Regions from separate parts of the Cellulosimicrobium sp. G4 BAM 1002 genome, predicted to be linked through region 1. Evidence: riboswitches for the same ligand, from Rfam matches in the RefSeq annotation. Region 1 holds a riboswitch; each other region holds the start of a gene.
What was found. Region 1 has a riboswitch for thiamine pyrophosphate ahead of ACMXGY_RS15880 (TenA family protein). Riboswitches for the same ligand answer to the same signal wherever they lie in the genome.
Positions count from the first base shown of each region.

Region 2: linked by a shared signal. The riboswitch ahead of thiD (bifunctional hydroxymethylpyrimidine kinase/phosphomethylpyrimidine kinase) and the one ahead of ACMXGY_RS15880 (TenA family protein) in region 1 are both predicted to bind thiamine pyrophosphate.
Region 3: linked by a shared signal. The riboswitch ahead of thiO (glycine oxidase ThiO) and the one ahead of ACMXGY_RS15880 (TenA family protein) in region 1 are both predicted to bind thiamine pyrophosphate.
Region 4: linked by a shared signal. The riboswitch ahead of ACMXGY_RS18355 (thiamine ABC transporter substrate-binding protein) and the one ahead of ACMXGY_RS15880 (TenA family protein) in region 1 are both predicted to bind thiamine pyrophosphate.

Region 1 is NZ_CP182109.1:3,539,774-3,542,946, reverse strand. Features, by position in the region: gene ACMXGY_RS15895 (NAD(P)/FAD-dependent oxidoreductase) at 1-547, shown strand, start outside; tRNA gene ACMXGY_RS15890 (tRNA-Leu) at 644-717, shown strand; gene ACMXGY_RS15885 (VOC family protein) at 721-1,122, opposite strand; TPP riboswitch at 1,249-1,378, shown strand; gene ACMXGY_RS15880 (TenA family protein) at 1,369-2,121, shown strand; gene ACMXGY_RS15875 (helix-turn-helix domain-containing protein) at 2,276-2,722, shown strand; gene ACMXGY_RS15870 (DUF6882 domain-containing protein) at 2,807-3,173, shown strand, end outside.
Region 2 is NZ_CP182109.1:2,087,363-2,090,535, forward strand. Features, by position in the region: gene ACMXGY_RS09390 (SDR family oxidoreductase) at 1-456, shown strand, start outside; gene ACMXGY_RS09395 (YceI family protein) at 690-1,361, shown strand; TPP riboswitch at 1,379-1,477, shown strand; gene thiD (bifunctional hydroxymethylpyrimidine kinase/phosphomethylpyrimidine kinase) at 1,470-2,405, shown strand; gene ACMXGY_RS09405 (hypothetical protein) at 2,366-2,644, opposite strand; gene ACMXGY_RS09410 (quinone oxidoreductase family protein) at 2,641-3,173, opposite strand, start outside.
Region 3 is NZ_CP182109.1:1,359,932-1,363,104, forward strand. Features, by position in the region: gene thiS (sulfur carrier protein ThiS) at 1-230, opposite strand, end outside; gene thiO (glycine oxidase ThiO) at 227-1,561, opposite strand; TPP riboswitch at 1,566-1,643, opposite strand; gene thiE (thiamine phosphate synthase) at 1,696-2,388, shown strand; gene ACMXGY_RS06190 (hypothetical protein) at 2,536-3,173, shown strand, end outside.
Region 4 is NZ_CP182109.1:4,120,096-4,123,268, reverse strand. Features, by position in the region: gene ACMXGY_RS18365 (ABC transporter permease) at 1-571, opposite strand, end outside; gene ACMXGY_RS18360 (ABC transporter ATP-binding protein) at 571-1,398, opposite strand; TPP riboswitch at 1,591-1,695, shown strand; gene ACMXGY_RS18355 (thiamine ABC transporter substrate-binding protein) at 1,763-2,875, shown strand; gene ACMXGY_RS18350 (ABC transporter permease) at 3,168-3,173, shown strand, end outside.

The DNA of each region.
Region 1 (3,173 bases):
CGCGGACGGCGTCGTCGTGCCGAACGCGTGGGCCGCGGGCGACTGCGCCGCCGTGCCGGACGTGCTCAACCCCGGCAAGTTCTGCCCCCCGAACGCCCAGCACGCGATCCGCGAGGCCACGCGCCTGGCGGACAACCTCGCGCTCGAGCTGCACAGCGAGCCCCCGGTCGAGTACCGCCACAAGAACGTCGGTACGGTCGCGTCGCTCGGTCTGTACAAGGGTGTCGCCGAGCTCTTCGGCGTGTTCAAGCTCCGCGGGACGCTCGCGTGGCTCATGCACCGCGGCTACCACGTCATGGCGATGCCGACGGGCAACCGCAAGATCCGCATCTTCATCGGCTGGATGGGCCAGTTCCTCATGGGCCGCGAGCTCGTGTCCCTCGGTTCGCTGCACGACCCGCGCGCCGAGTTCCGCGCGGCGTCCGTGCCGCCGAAGAAGGACGGCGAGCCGGTCAAGCAGACCGCCCAGGGATCGGCGGCGGCCGCGGAGTCCGGCACCGGCACCGTGGACGCGGACGACAGGACGCCGGCGGCCAAGGCCTCCTGACGCCGCCGGGCTCCGGCCTGGCACAGCTGCCCGACGTCGAGGGGCGAGCCGCGTGCGCGGCTCGCCCCTCGACGCGTCCCGGTAGGGTCGGGCGCAGCCCCCATAGCCCAACTGGCAGAGGCGGCCGGCTTAAACCCGGCGCAGTGCGGGTTCGAGTCCCGCTGGGGGCACCGTCACGAGAGCCCCGTCGGCCCGTCCGGCTCGGCGGGCGGCGCGGCCTCCTGGCCGAGGACCACGACGTTGCCGTCGGGGTCCTGCACGCGCGCGACGCGCTCTCCCCACGGCTGGTCGGTCGGCGGCTGGGTCACGGGGACGCCCGCCGCGGCGAGATGCTCGACGGCGCGGTCGCAGTCGTCGACGTACACCCACAGCGCGGTGCGGGCGACGCCCTCGGGCATCGAGCCGTCGTCGAGCCCGATCCCGAGCGGGGAGCCGCCCACGTGCACGCTCACGTAGACGGGAGGGCCGTCGTCGGGGAACGCGTACTCGACCGTCCCGCGCAGCAGGTCGCGGTAGAAGCCGAGCGACCGCTCGACGTCGGCCACGGAGAGGATGGGGAACAGGCTGCGGAACATCGTCGCCTCCAGCACGGGCGCACGCGCAGGTGCGCGCGGTCCTCGATGCCTCCATGGTCGCGCCCCGACCACGCTCCCGCGCGACGGACGTCCGTGCGACGCGGCCGGGCCGCTGCTAGGGTGCCGACGAACCACGCGGGGTGTCCCGCCCGGGCGACGAGCCCGGGCCGAGGGACTGAGACGAGCGGTACGGCCGCCCGGACCCGTCGAACCTGATCTCGCTAGCACGAGCGGAGGAACGTGGGCATGTCGACGCCTGCTGCCATCACCCTGAACCCTGTCCTCGCGGAGGACCCGACCGTCCTCGTGCCGGACGGCGAGGACGGCTTCACCGCCGACCTCGGCCGCCGGTACGTGCACCTGTTCACCGAGTTCTACGACCACCCGTTCCTCGCGGGGCTGCGCGACGGGTCGGTCGACCCGGTGTCCGTGCGGCACTACGTGGGCCAGGACCACCAGTACCTCACGGCGTACCTGCGCTGCTACGGGCTCGGCATGACGCTAGCGCCGGACCGCGAGTGGGCCAGCTGGTTCCACGACAAGGCCGGGTTCCTGCTCGACGACGAGTCGCACGCCCACCACGCGATGTGCGACTTCCTCGGCCTCACGTACGAGGAGGCGCAGACGACGCGCCTCGCGCCGAGCGCGCAGGCGTACGTCGACCACATGCTCGAGGCCGGCCGCGACTCGCTCGGCGTGCTGCTCGCCGCGTTGCTGCCGTGCCCGTGGACGTACATCTGGTCGGCGCGCCGGTTCTGGCTCGCCGAGCGCCCGACGACGCCGGGAGCGATCGCGGACGACCATCCCCTCGCGGGCTGGTGGGAGTTCTACGCGGCCGAGCGCACCGACGGTGTGCTCGCCGACCTGCGCGCCCGCTTCGACGCGCTCGCGGCGGACGCGGGGGAGGCCGAGCGTGCGCGCATGGAGCGCGCGTTCGAGCTGAGCTGCCGGCACGAGATCCGGTTCTGGCAGATGGCGTGGTCGCTCGAGGAGTGGTGAGCCCGCCGCGCCGGCGGTGACGGTGGCTGCCGGGCGCCCGACGTCGTCCCTTACGCCAGGAGCAGATCCTCGCCCGGGTGCTCGGCACCCGGGCGAGGCGCGGGTAGCGTGGCGAGCACCGCGGGGAGCCGGCGGACGACGGACGGGGAGAACGATGAGCGGGACGACGGGGCACCACACCGCCCGGCGGGACGGCGCGCGACCGGAGCCGTTGCTGCGCCACGTCATCGGCGGGATCCTCCGGCGGGCGCGGCTCGCGCAGGGGCGGACCCTCGTCGACGTCGCCGCCGCGGCCCGGGTCTCGACCGCCTACCTGTCCGAGGTGGAGCGCGGCCGCAAGGAGGCGTCGTCGGAGGTGCTCGCCGCGGTGTGCGGTGCGCTCGGCATCCGGCTCGTCGACCTGGTCGCGCGCACCGGCGAGGAGCTGCGGCCCGTCGCCCCGGTGCGTGTGCTCTCGTCCGTCCGTGGGCGCGGCGGGTTGTCTGCCCCGCGCCACGCCGGACCTGCAGGAGCGCCCGTCCGCGACCTCCCGGTCGCCCGCGGCACGACGTCGGTCCGCACCCTCGGTCGGGCCGGAGACGTGCTGCTCGTCGCGGCCTGAGTCCGTGAGGGCCGCTCGAGCGGCGGGGTCGATGCCGCGTGTCGCACCGTGGGGGTGGCTGCGGGGCGCCGTTACCGTCGGATCATGACGGAGCAGCACACCGCGCAGGGCACGGCAGGGCTGGTCGCGACGGAGCCCCGGGACGAGCCCGCGCGTCTTCAGGACCTCGTCGACGACGCCGCGTTCCTCTCGCACGAGCACCAGCTCCACCTCGTCGACCGGCACGGCGACGACGCCTGGAACGCCGAGATGTCGAGCGGGACGTTCACCTTCACGGCCGCGTCCGGAACCACGACGGACTGCCGCCTGCAGTTCCTCGGGACCGCCGCGCCCGGACCGGGCAGCTGGATGTGGTCCTGGCACAACGTCAACGGCTTCCCCGACGACGTGCTGCGCGCCGCCGAGCGGACTCGTGCGACGGGCCTGCCCGAGGCGACGGAGGCCGAGCTCA
Region 2 (3,173 bases), 1.5 Mb from region 1:
GCGCGCGGCGGCGGCCGCGTCGTCGACCTCAACAGCGGCGCGGGCTCGCACGACATGGACGGGGCGAGCGCGTACAACGCCAGCAAGACCGCGCTCCTGCGCCTCGGTGCCAACCTGCACCGGTCGGGGTCCGCACACGGGCTGCGGACGTTCGAGGTGGCGCCGGGCGTCGTGCGGACGGACATGACCGCATCGATGGTCATGCACGAGGGCCGCACCGAGTGGACCCCCGTCGAGCGGACGGTCGAGATGGTCGTCGCGATCGCGCGCGGTGAGCTCGACGCGTTCTCCGGCGCGTTCGTCCGCGTGACGCACGACTCGCCGGCGTCGCTCCGCGCGGCGGTCGACGCGGCGGCCGCCGGAGAGGGCGTCGTCCCGGGAGCGGACGGCCGTCGTCTGCGCGTCACGCGGTGGGGCGAGGAGGACCCGATGCCCGGAGAGCTCCCGAGCCGCTGACCCTTCCACCGCCACGCCCTGCGCCGCAGAAGCCTCGCCGACGCCGTCCGACCCTCGGGTCGGGCGGCGTCCGCGCGTGCGCCGTCCGGACGCCGTGCCGCGGGGAGGGCGGTACATGTCACGCCGTGGTTAGTTGAGCATTCACCTTCTGATCCGCGATGCTGATCTGGACACCTGACCAGAACCGGGCGGACGCAGACGTCGCGGCTCGACAGCGACGCCTGGAGCGACAGATGACGACGACACGGCCGGTCCGACAGTGGAACGGCATGACCGTGCCCGACGCGGGGACCTACGTCCTCGACGAGGCGCACAAGCGCGTCGGCTTCCAGGGCCAGCACATGATGGTCTCGCCCGTGCGCGGGGAGTTCACCCGGGCGAGCGCGACGGTCCTCGTCGGCGACGACCCGCTCGCCTCGGCCGTCAGCGCGACCATCGACGCCGCGAGCCTCACGACGCACCACGAGGAGCGCGACGTCCACCTGCGCAGCGCCGACTTCCTCGACGTCGAGACCTACCCGACGCTCGAGTTCCGCAGCACGTCGGTCACGTGGCAGGGCAGCCAGGACGACCAGATCCTCTCGTGGGCGCGCCTGCGCAACCGCTCGCCGGAGCGCGCCGAGCTCTCCGCGGACCGTGTGCAGGCGGCCGCCGCTCCGGCGCGCTTCCTCGTGAGCGGACTCCTCACGATCCGGGACGTCACCCACCGGATCGACCTGACGATGCAGTACGGCGGGGCGCGGCGCGACCCCTACGGGCGCGACATCTTCGGCTTCCACGCGACCGGCGAGTTCGACCGCGAGGACTACGGGCTCGTCTGGAACGTGCTGCTCGAGACCGGCGGGTTCCTCGTCGGCAAGAAGGTCACGCTCGAGATCGCGGGGGAGGCGATCCACCAGGCGTGAGCCGCCCGCTAGCATGAGCGCACGACACGGGGTGCCCCGGGAGGGCCGGGGCTGAGATCACACCCGTCGAACCTGATCTAGCTCGTACTAGCGAAGGGATGTCCGGCGATGACGCTCGCCCTGCCCGCACCGTCCTCCTCCTCCGCCCCCGGGCCGTCGCGCCCGCGCGTCCTGTCCGTCGCGGGCACCGACCCGACCGGCGGGGCGGGGATCCAGGCCGACCTCAAGACGTTCTGCGCCCACGGGGCGTACGGGATGGCCGTGACGACAGCGCTCGTCGCGCAGAACACGCACGGTGTGCGGTCGGTGCACGTGCCCGGCCCGGACTTCCTCCGCGCGCAGCTCGACGCCGTGTCGGACGACGTCGAGATCGACGCCGTGAAGATCGGGATGGTGGCCGACGCCGAGAACGCGCACGCGATCGGGGCGTGGCTCGACGACCTGGGGGTCGCTCGGGCCGCCGTCGGGGCCCGTCGCCCGTGGGTCGTCCTCGACCCCGTCATGGTCGCGACGTCGGGCCACCGGCTGCTCGACGCCGGCGCCGAGCAGGCCGTGCGAGACCTCGCGACACGGTCCGACGTCGTGACGCCCAACCTCCCCGAGCTCGCCGTCCTCGCGGAGCAGGCCGTCGCCACGACGTGGGACGACGCGCTGCGCCAGGCGAGCGGGTACGCCACGACGAGCGGCGCCGTCGTGCTGCTCAAGGGCGGGCACCTCACCGGCGCGACCTCGCCGGACGCGCTCGTCGTGCCGGGCGGGCGCTCGGGCACGGGATCGGGCACCGCGCCGGCGGTGACGACGTTCGACGCGGAGCGCGTGGACACGCTGCACACCCACGGCACGGGGTGCTCGCTGTCGGCGGCGCTCGCGGCCCTGCGCCCGCAGCGAGAGAGCTGGGACGAGGCGGTCGGGGAGGCCAAGGAGTGGCTCACGGGCGCGCTCCGGGCGGGGGCTGCGCTCCGGGTCGGGACCGGGCGCGGCCCGGTGGACCACCTGCACGCGCTTCAGGCGCGCGCGACGTCCGAGGTCGTCCCGGCCGGGTAGACGCACTCCGTGCCCGGCGGCCACCACCGCCAACGGGACTCGACCTGGGCCTCGCTGACGCCCTCCGGCCGCTCGGCGACGCACCGCTCCTCGCCCTGGCGCACGCCGATCGTCAGGTAGTAGGCGACGAACGTCCCCGTGACCAGGACGGCGAGCACCGTCACCGCGCGTCGGAGCGCGGGGGAGGGGCCGCCGTCGGACCCTTCCCCGGGGCGCGGTGGCACCCAGTCCCAGCTCATGCGGTTTCCGTGCTCGCGTCGGCTGCCGACGGCGTCGCGGTCGGGACGAGCAGCACCTTGCCCGTCGTGGCGCGCCCCTCGAGCGCGCGGTGCGCGTCGGCCGCCTCGGCGAGCGGGAACGTCGCGCCGACGCGGACGTGGAGCGTGCCGCCCGCCACGGCGCCGAGCACCTCGGTCGCGCGCTCGACGAGCTCGGTGCGCGTCGCCGTGTGGTCGGCGAGCTTGGGGCGCGTGAGGAACAGCGACCCGCCCGCGTTGAGGCGCTGCGGGTCGAACGGCGGCACCTGGCCCGACGACCCGCCGAACAGGACCAGCGTGCCCCGCCGGTGCAGGGACGCGAGCGACGCGTCGAACGTGTCCTTGCCGACCGAGTCGTACGCCGCGGCCACGCCCTCGCCGCCCGTGAGCCCGCGCACGACCTCGGGCAGCTCCGTGGCGAGGTCCGCGAACGCCGTGTACTGGATCACGTGCTCGGCGCCCGCGCCCCGCGAGAGCTCGGCCTTCTCGGGCGTGGATACCGTCGAGATGA
Region 3 (3,173 bases), 2.2 Mb from region 1:
CCACCCTGGACGGCGGTGACGATCTCGATGCGGTCTCCTGGCGCGACGACCGTGGTGGCCCAGGCACCGCGCGGTACGACGGCGTCGTCCACGGCGACGGCGACACCCTGCGGTGTCCCGTCGGCGACGAATGCGGGCACGAGCGCGGCGACGAGACGCTCGAGCTCGACGGGTTCGGCGAGCGGATACGGCTCGCCGTTGACGAGCGCTGTCGGGGCGGGTGCGGTCATGGGTACCACCTCGGTGTCGTGGCGGGCTGACGTGCCGCCGGGACGGTGCCGAACCGGGGGCTGTTGGCCAGCTCGGGCGCAGCCTGGCGCACGAACCCGGGTTCGGCGAAGCGGTCGGGGTCGGTCGGGGCGAGGGCGCGCGCGACCCCGGGGGGAAGCGGGTCGCCCGTGAGCCGCGTGACGACCGCGTCGGCGGTGAGCGGGGCGAGCAGGATGCCGTTGCGGCCGTGACCTGTCGCGAGGTGCAGGCCGGGGACCGAGGTCGGGCCGACGAGCGGCAGGTTGTCGGGCGTCGCCGGGCGGGCGCGCGGCGTGACGTCGACGAGCGCGGCCTCGTCGATCCCGGGCAGCAGGGCGCGCGCGTCGCGGAGCAGCGCGAAGACGCCCCCGGCGGTGGCTCGCCGGTCGTCGGGGTTCTCCTCGGTCGTCGCCCCGACGACGACCTCCCGGTGACCCGCGCGCGGCCCGTCCGGGGAGGGATCGCGCGGCACGACGTACACCGGGCGGCCCTGCACGAGACCCCGTACGACGTGCTGGAGCGCGAGGTCCGGCCCGGCGTCGAGACGCAGCGTCTGGCCCTTCACCGGTCGCGTCGGCACCGCGATGCCCGGGACGTCCGCGACCAGCGCGCCGGTCTGCCAGCCCACGGCGAGCACGACCGCACCCGCACGGTGGAGCCGGCCCGCGTCGTCGTGCACGCCCGTGACCCGCCCGGTGGCGTCGAACGCGAGCCGGGTGGCGGCGGCGCGCACGACGGCGGTGCCCCGCCCCAGGGCTCCGGCGCCGAGCGTCGCGAGGAGCGCGGCGTGCGTCGCGCGCGGGTCGACCGCGTGGTCCCCGGGCGCCCACGCGGCCCCTGCCACGCGCGGGCCGAGGAACGGCTCACGGCGACGCGCGTCGGTGACGGAGATCTCGCTCGACGCGAGGCCGAGGGTCGCGTGCAGCGCGAGGACACGGCGCAGCAGCGCCAGGTCGTCCGCGTCGTACGCGAGCGTGAGGGTCCCGGCGGCACGGAACCCGACGCCGAGCCCGGTCGCCGCCTCGAGCTCCACCGCGAACGTCGGCCAGGACGCGGCAGCGGCGACATGGAGAGGCAGCGCGTCGTCCTCGCCGAAGTCGGCCTCGGTCACGGGGGCGAGCATCCCGGCGGCGGCGTGCGTGGCGCCGTCCCCGGGGGACGGGTCCAGCACGGTGACGGTCAGGCCTGCGCGCGTCGCACGCCACGCCACGGCGAGGCCCACGATGCCGCCGCCCACGACGACGACGTCGCGTACGCCGTCGGGCGCGCCGGAGGCGGGCGCCACGGACGGCGCGGTGACAGGGGGACTCATGTGCGCTCCCTTCGCTGGCATGACCCAGATCAGGTTCGACGGTCGGCTCCTGCGCCCTCTCAGCCCGTGCGGGCTCCCGTGCTGTCGGCCACAGTACCGCCTGCACCGGGCGGCCCGGGGCTAGGCTCCGGCGGGTGAGCACCGAGACCTTCGCCACGTCCGCCGCGTCGACCCCGGGCGCAGGTTCCGGCCCGCGCGCCCGTCTCGCCGACGCACGCCTGTACCTGTGCACGGACGCGCGCGAGGAACGCGGCGACCTGGAGGACTTCCTCCACGCCGCGCTGGCGGGCGGCGTCGACGTCGTGCAGCTGCGCGACAAGTCGCTCGACGTCGCGCGCGAGCTCGAGCTCCAGGAGCTCGTCGCGCGGGTCGCGACCGAGCACGGTGCGCTGTGGGCCGTCAACGACCGCGCGGACGTCGCGGCGCTCACGAGGGCGCCGGTGGTGCACATGGGCCAGGGAGACCTGCCCGTCCCGGCCGCGCGCTCCCTCCTCGGTCCCGGGCCCGTGCTGGGCCGGTCGACCCACTCCGCGGAGCAGGCGGCGACGGCGGAGGCCGACCCCGCCGTCGACTACTTCTGCGTCGGGCCGCTCTGGGCGACGCCGACGAAGCCCGGTCGCGCCGCCGTAGGGCTGGACCTCCTGCGCGAGGTCGCCGCGACCCGTCCTACGACGCCGTGGTTCGCGATCGGCGGCATCGATGCCGGACGGCTCGACGCGGTGCTCGACGCCGGGGCGACGCGCGTCGTCGTCGTGCGAGCCATCACCCAGGCGCCCGACCCCGAGCGCGCGGCGCGCGACCTGCGCGACCGGATCGTCGCAGCCTGACCCGGCTCCTGGGCCGCCGGCGAGGTGGGTGCATGGGGACATCTGCCCACCCGGGTGGGTTCCGTCCCTGCTGTCCGGTATGCCATGGTCGACGACGGGTCGCCGCCCGACCGTCGGGCGGCGGTGGACCGTCCGACTCGGGGGATCATGAACCGCACACGCTCGTCGCTCACCGCACTGACCGTCGTCGTCACGCTCGCGCTGTCGGGCTGCGGGCTCCTCGGCGGGTCCGGGGACGACGCAGACACACCTGCGGCCGGTGCGGCGGAGGCCGGTGACGGCACGAAGGCCGGTGACGGCGGGTCCGCAGAGCCGGGCGCGGCGCGCGTCGGCGACGCCGTCATGGCCGAGCAGACCGTCGACACCCCGAGCGGCGAGCTCGGAGGGACTCTCACGACCACGCTGCGCTCCGTCGAGGTCCAGGACGAGGTGCTGACCGTGCGGTGGGCGCTGCGGTGGGACAACGACGCCCAGCCCGACGACGCGTCCGCGAGCCACCTGGACCTCGGGATCGACTGGGTCCTCACCGCGACGGACCCCGTGGGCCTCGTCCAGTACCGCCCGTTCTGCACCGAGGGCTCGTGGAAGGGCAGCTCGCCCGACCCGCAGCAGTGCAGCTACCACATCGTCGGGTCGCCGCGGTACCCGTTCGACGGGTTCGTCAACCACGCGACGATCGAGGCGTGGGCCCAGCTCCCGGTGCCCGAGGGCACGCCCGCGACCATCGACGTCCTGCCCGGTCAGGGGCTGCCCGCCTTCACGGCGGCGGAGATCACCTACCTCGA
Region 4 (3,173 bases), 580 kb from region 1:
TCGGCGCGGACAGCGAGACCTCGCCGACGACGCGGACCGGCTGCACCGCGTCGCCCAGCACGACGTCGGTCGTGTCGCCGACCGCGAGCCCGGACGCCTCGAGGGTCCCCGACTCCAGCGCGACCTCGGCGCCGTCGCGCGGGGCGCGACCGTCGACGACCTCCGGGCCGGGGTCGCGCGGGTCGTAGGCGATCGCCATGCTCGGTGCCTGCGCGCTGAGCACGGCGGTGCCGTCGGCGCCGACGAGCACCGCGGGACCGCTGACCTCGGGGAGCGCGAGCGCGACGTCGTCGCGTGCGCCGAGCTCGTCCGCGAGCTCCGCGGGGACGAGGCTGCGCGCGCCGCCGAGCTGGGCGGACGACGACTCGAGCGCCGTCCCGGTGCTCGTCCCGCCGCGCACGTACGCGTCGGCCTGGATCGAGGACGCGACGATCCCGTCGAACGTCGAGGCGAGCATCGCGCGCAGCGCGAACGTGCCGGTGACGAACGCGACGCCGATCGCCACGGCGAGCACCGACAGCACGAGCTGGGCGCCGTGCGCGCGCACGCCGCGCACCGCGATCCGCCCCATCACCGGACGACCGCCGGTGCGTGCGCGGCGCTGCCCGGTGTCGCCGGGGTCAGCTCGCCGAGGGTGTCGAGGACGCCCTGCGGCGTGGGGTCGCGCAGCTCCGTGACGAGGCGCCCGTCCGCGAGGAACAGCACGCGGTGCGCGTACGACGCCGCCGTCGGGTCGTGCGTGACCATCGCGACGGACTGGCCGAGGTCGTCCACGGAGGAGCGCAGGAACCCGAGCACCTCCGCGGCCGCGCGCGAGTCGAGGTTTCCCGTCGGCTCGTCCGCGAACACCACCGCGGGGCGGGAGACGAGCGCCCGCGCGCACGCGACGCGCTGCTGCTGCCCGCCGGAGAGCTCGGCCGGCCGGTGCCCGAGCCGCGGGCGGAGGCCCACGGCGTCGACCACGCGCTCGAACCACTCCCGGTCCACGGGCCGGCGCGCGATCGCGAGCGGCAGGACGATGTTCTCCTCCGCCGTGAGCGTCGGGACGAGGTTGAACGACTGGAACACGAAGCCGATGCGCGTCCGGCGCAGACGCGTCAGCCGCCGCTCGCTCATCGCCGAGACCGTCTCGCCGTCGACGACGACGGTGCCCGACGTGGGGGAGTCCAGCCCTGCGAGGCAGTGCATGAGCGTCGACTTGCCGGAGCCCGAGGGCCCCATGATCGCGGTGAGGCGCCCGCGCTCGAGGTCGACGTCGACGCCGTCGAGCGCACGGACGCCCGCCTCCCCGCGCCCGTAGGTCTTCACCAGGCCCCGGGCCGTGGCGATCGCGTCCGGTGTGGTGCCGCGCTCGATGCTTCCCTCCGTGACGACCGCGGCGGTCGGTGCGCTGCTCATGGTCACTTCTCCTCCTGCTGATGGTGACCGGGCCAGGGCGGCCCGGTCACCATCGACCCTGGCGCGGACACCCGTGCCCGGGCATCGGGGAACCTCCCGGACCTCTCCCTGGTCCCGGCGCGGGGGCGCTCAGGGTCTTCTCAGGGTGGCTCCGCCGGTCACGGGCCGGCGGGCGTTCCGGTGTAGGCTCGAGGGGAACGACAGGGGAGCTCCTGGAGGAGCTGAGAGTGCGGACCACCGCAGACCCTCGAACCTGATCCGGTTAGCACCGGTGGAGGAAGTCGGGATCTCGATCACCTGCGCGCACACCCACCGTGGTCCTGTGCGCGCCGGTGGACCCCTCCTGAACGTCCAGGGAGGACACATGCAGCACACCGTCGGCAGCAGCCGGAGCCTGCGGACCCACGCGCGCCCCGCCCGCCTGGCCACCACCGCGACGGCGATGACGCTCGCCCTGCTCGCCTTTGCCGCGTGCAGCGGCGGCGACGACGCCACCGGGGGTGACGACGCGTCGTCGGGCGGCGGCACCGTGACTCTCGTGACCCACGACTCGTTCGCGGTGAGCGACGACGTGCTCGCCGCGTTCGAGGAGGAGAGCGGGCTCGAGGTGGAGCAGGTCGCGCCCGGTGACGGCGGCGCGCTCGTCAACCAGCTCATCCTCACCAAGGACTCGCCGCTCGGCGACGTCGTGTTCGGGATCGACAACACGTTCGCGTCGCGCGCGATCGACGAGGGCGTCCTCGAGCCGTACGTGCCCGCCGGGCTGTCCGACTCGGCCGCGTCCTACGCCGTCGGCGACGGCGACGAGCTCACCGCGATCGACCGCGGCGACGTGTGCGTCAACGTGGACCACGCCTGGTTCTCCGAGGCGGGGATCCCCGAGCCGGTCACGCTCGAGGACCTCACGAAGCCCGAGTACCAGGACCTGCTCGTCGTCACGAACCCCGCGACGTCGTCGCCCGGGCTCGCGTTCCTGCTCGCGACCGTCGGCGCGTTCGGCGAGGACGGCTGGCAGGACTACTGGGCCGACCTGCGCGCCAACGGCGTCAAGGTCGTCGACGGCTGGTCCGACGCCTACTACGTCGACTTCTCCGGCTCCGAGGGCGCCGGCCCGCGCCCGCTCGTGCTGTCCTACTCCACGTCGCCCGCGTTCACGCTCACCGAGGACGGCTCCGCGTCCACGACCGGCGCGCTGCTCGACACCTGCTTCCGCCAGGTCGAGTACGCCGGCGTGCTCGCGAACGCCGAGAACCCCGACGGCGCGCGCCAGCTCCTCGACTTCCTCGTGAGCGAGACGTTCCAGGCCGACGTGCCCGGGTCCATGTACATGTACCCCGCCGACGACACCGTCGCGCTGCCCGACGGCTGGGCCGAGTTCGCCCCGCTCGCCGGCGAGCCGTTCGAGGTCGCGCCCGAGGACATCTCGGCGCACCGCGACGAGTGGATCAAGGCATGGACGGCGACCGTCGTCGACTGAGCCCCGGGCTGGGGTGGGCGACCGGGTCGGGTCCGGCGGCGGGGGCGGCGTCGGTGCTCGGGCTGGCCGCGCCGTCGCCTCCGTTCGTCGGGCGTGGGTTCTCGAGCGCGGCCTCGACGCCCTTCGCATCCGACGCCGCCCCCACCGCCTCGGCCGTCGTCTCGCCTTCGCGCACGACCAGCGTTCTACGTCGCGAGGTAGAACCGTGGTCTGCCGAGGTAGAACCGTGGTCGCGCGAGGTAGAACCGTGGTGAGGGCTCGGGCGCCCTGGCGGGGTCGTCTCGGGCGCGCGGTGGCC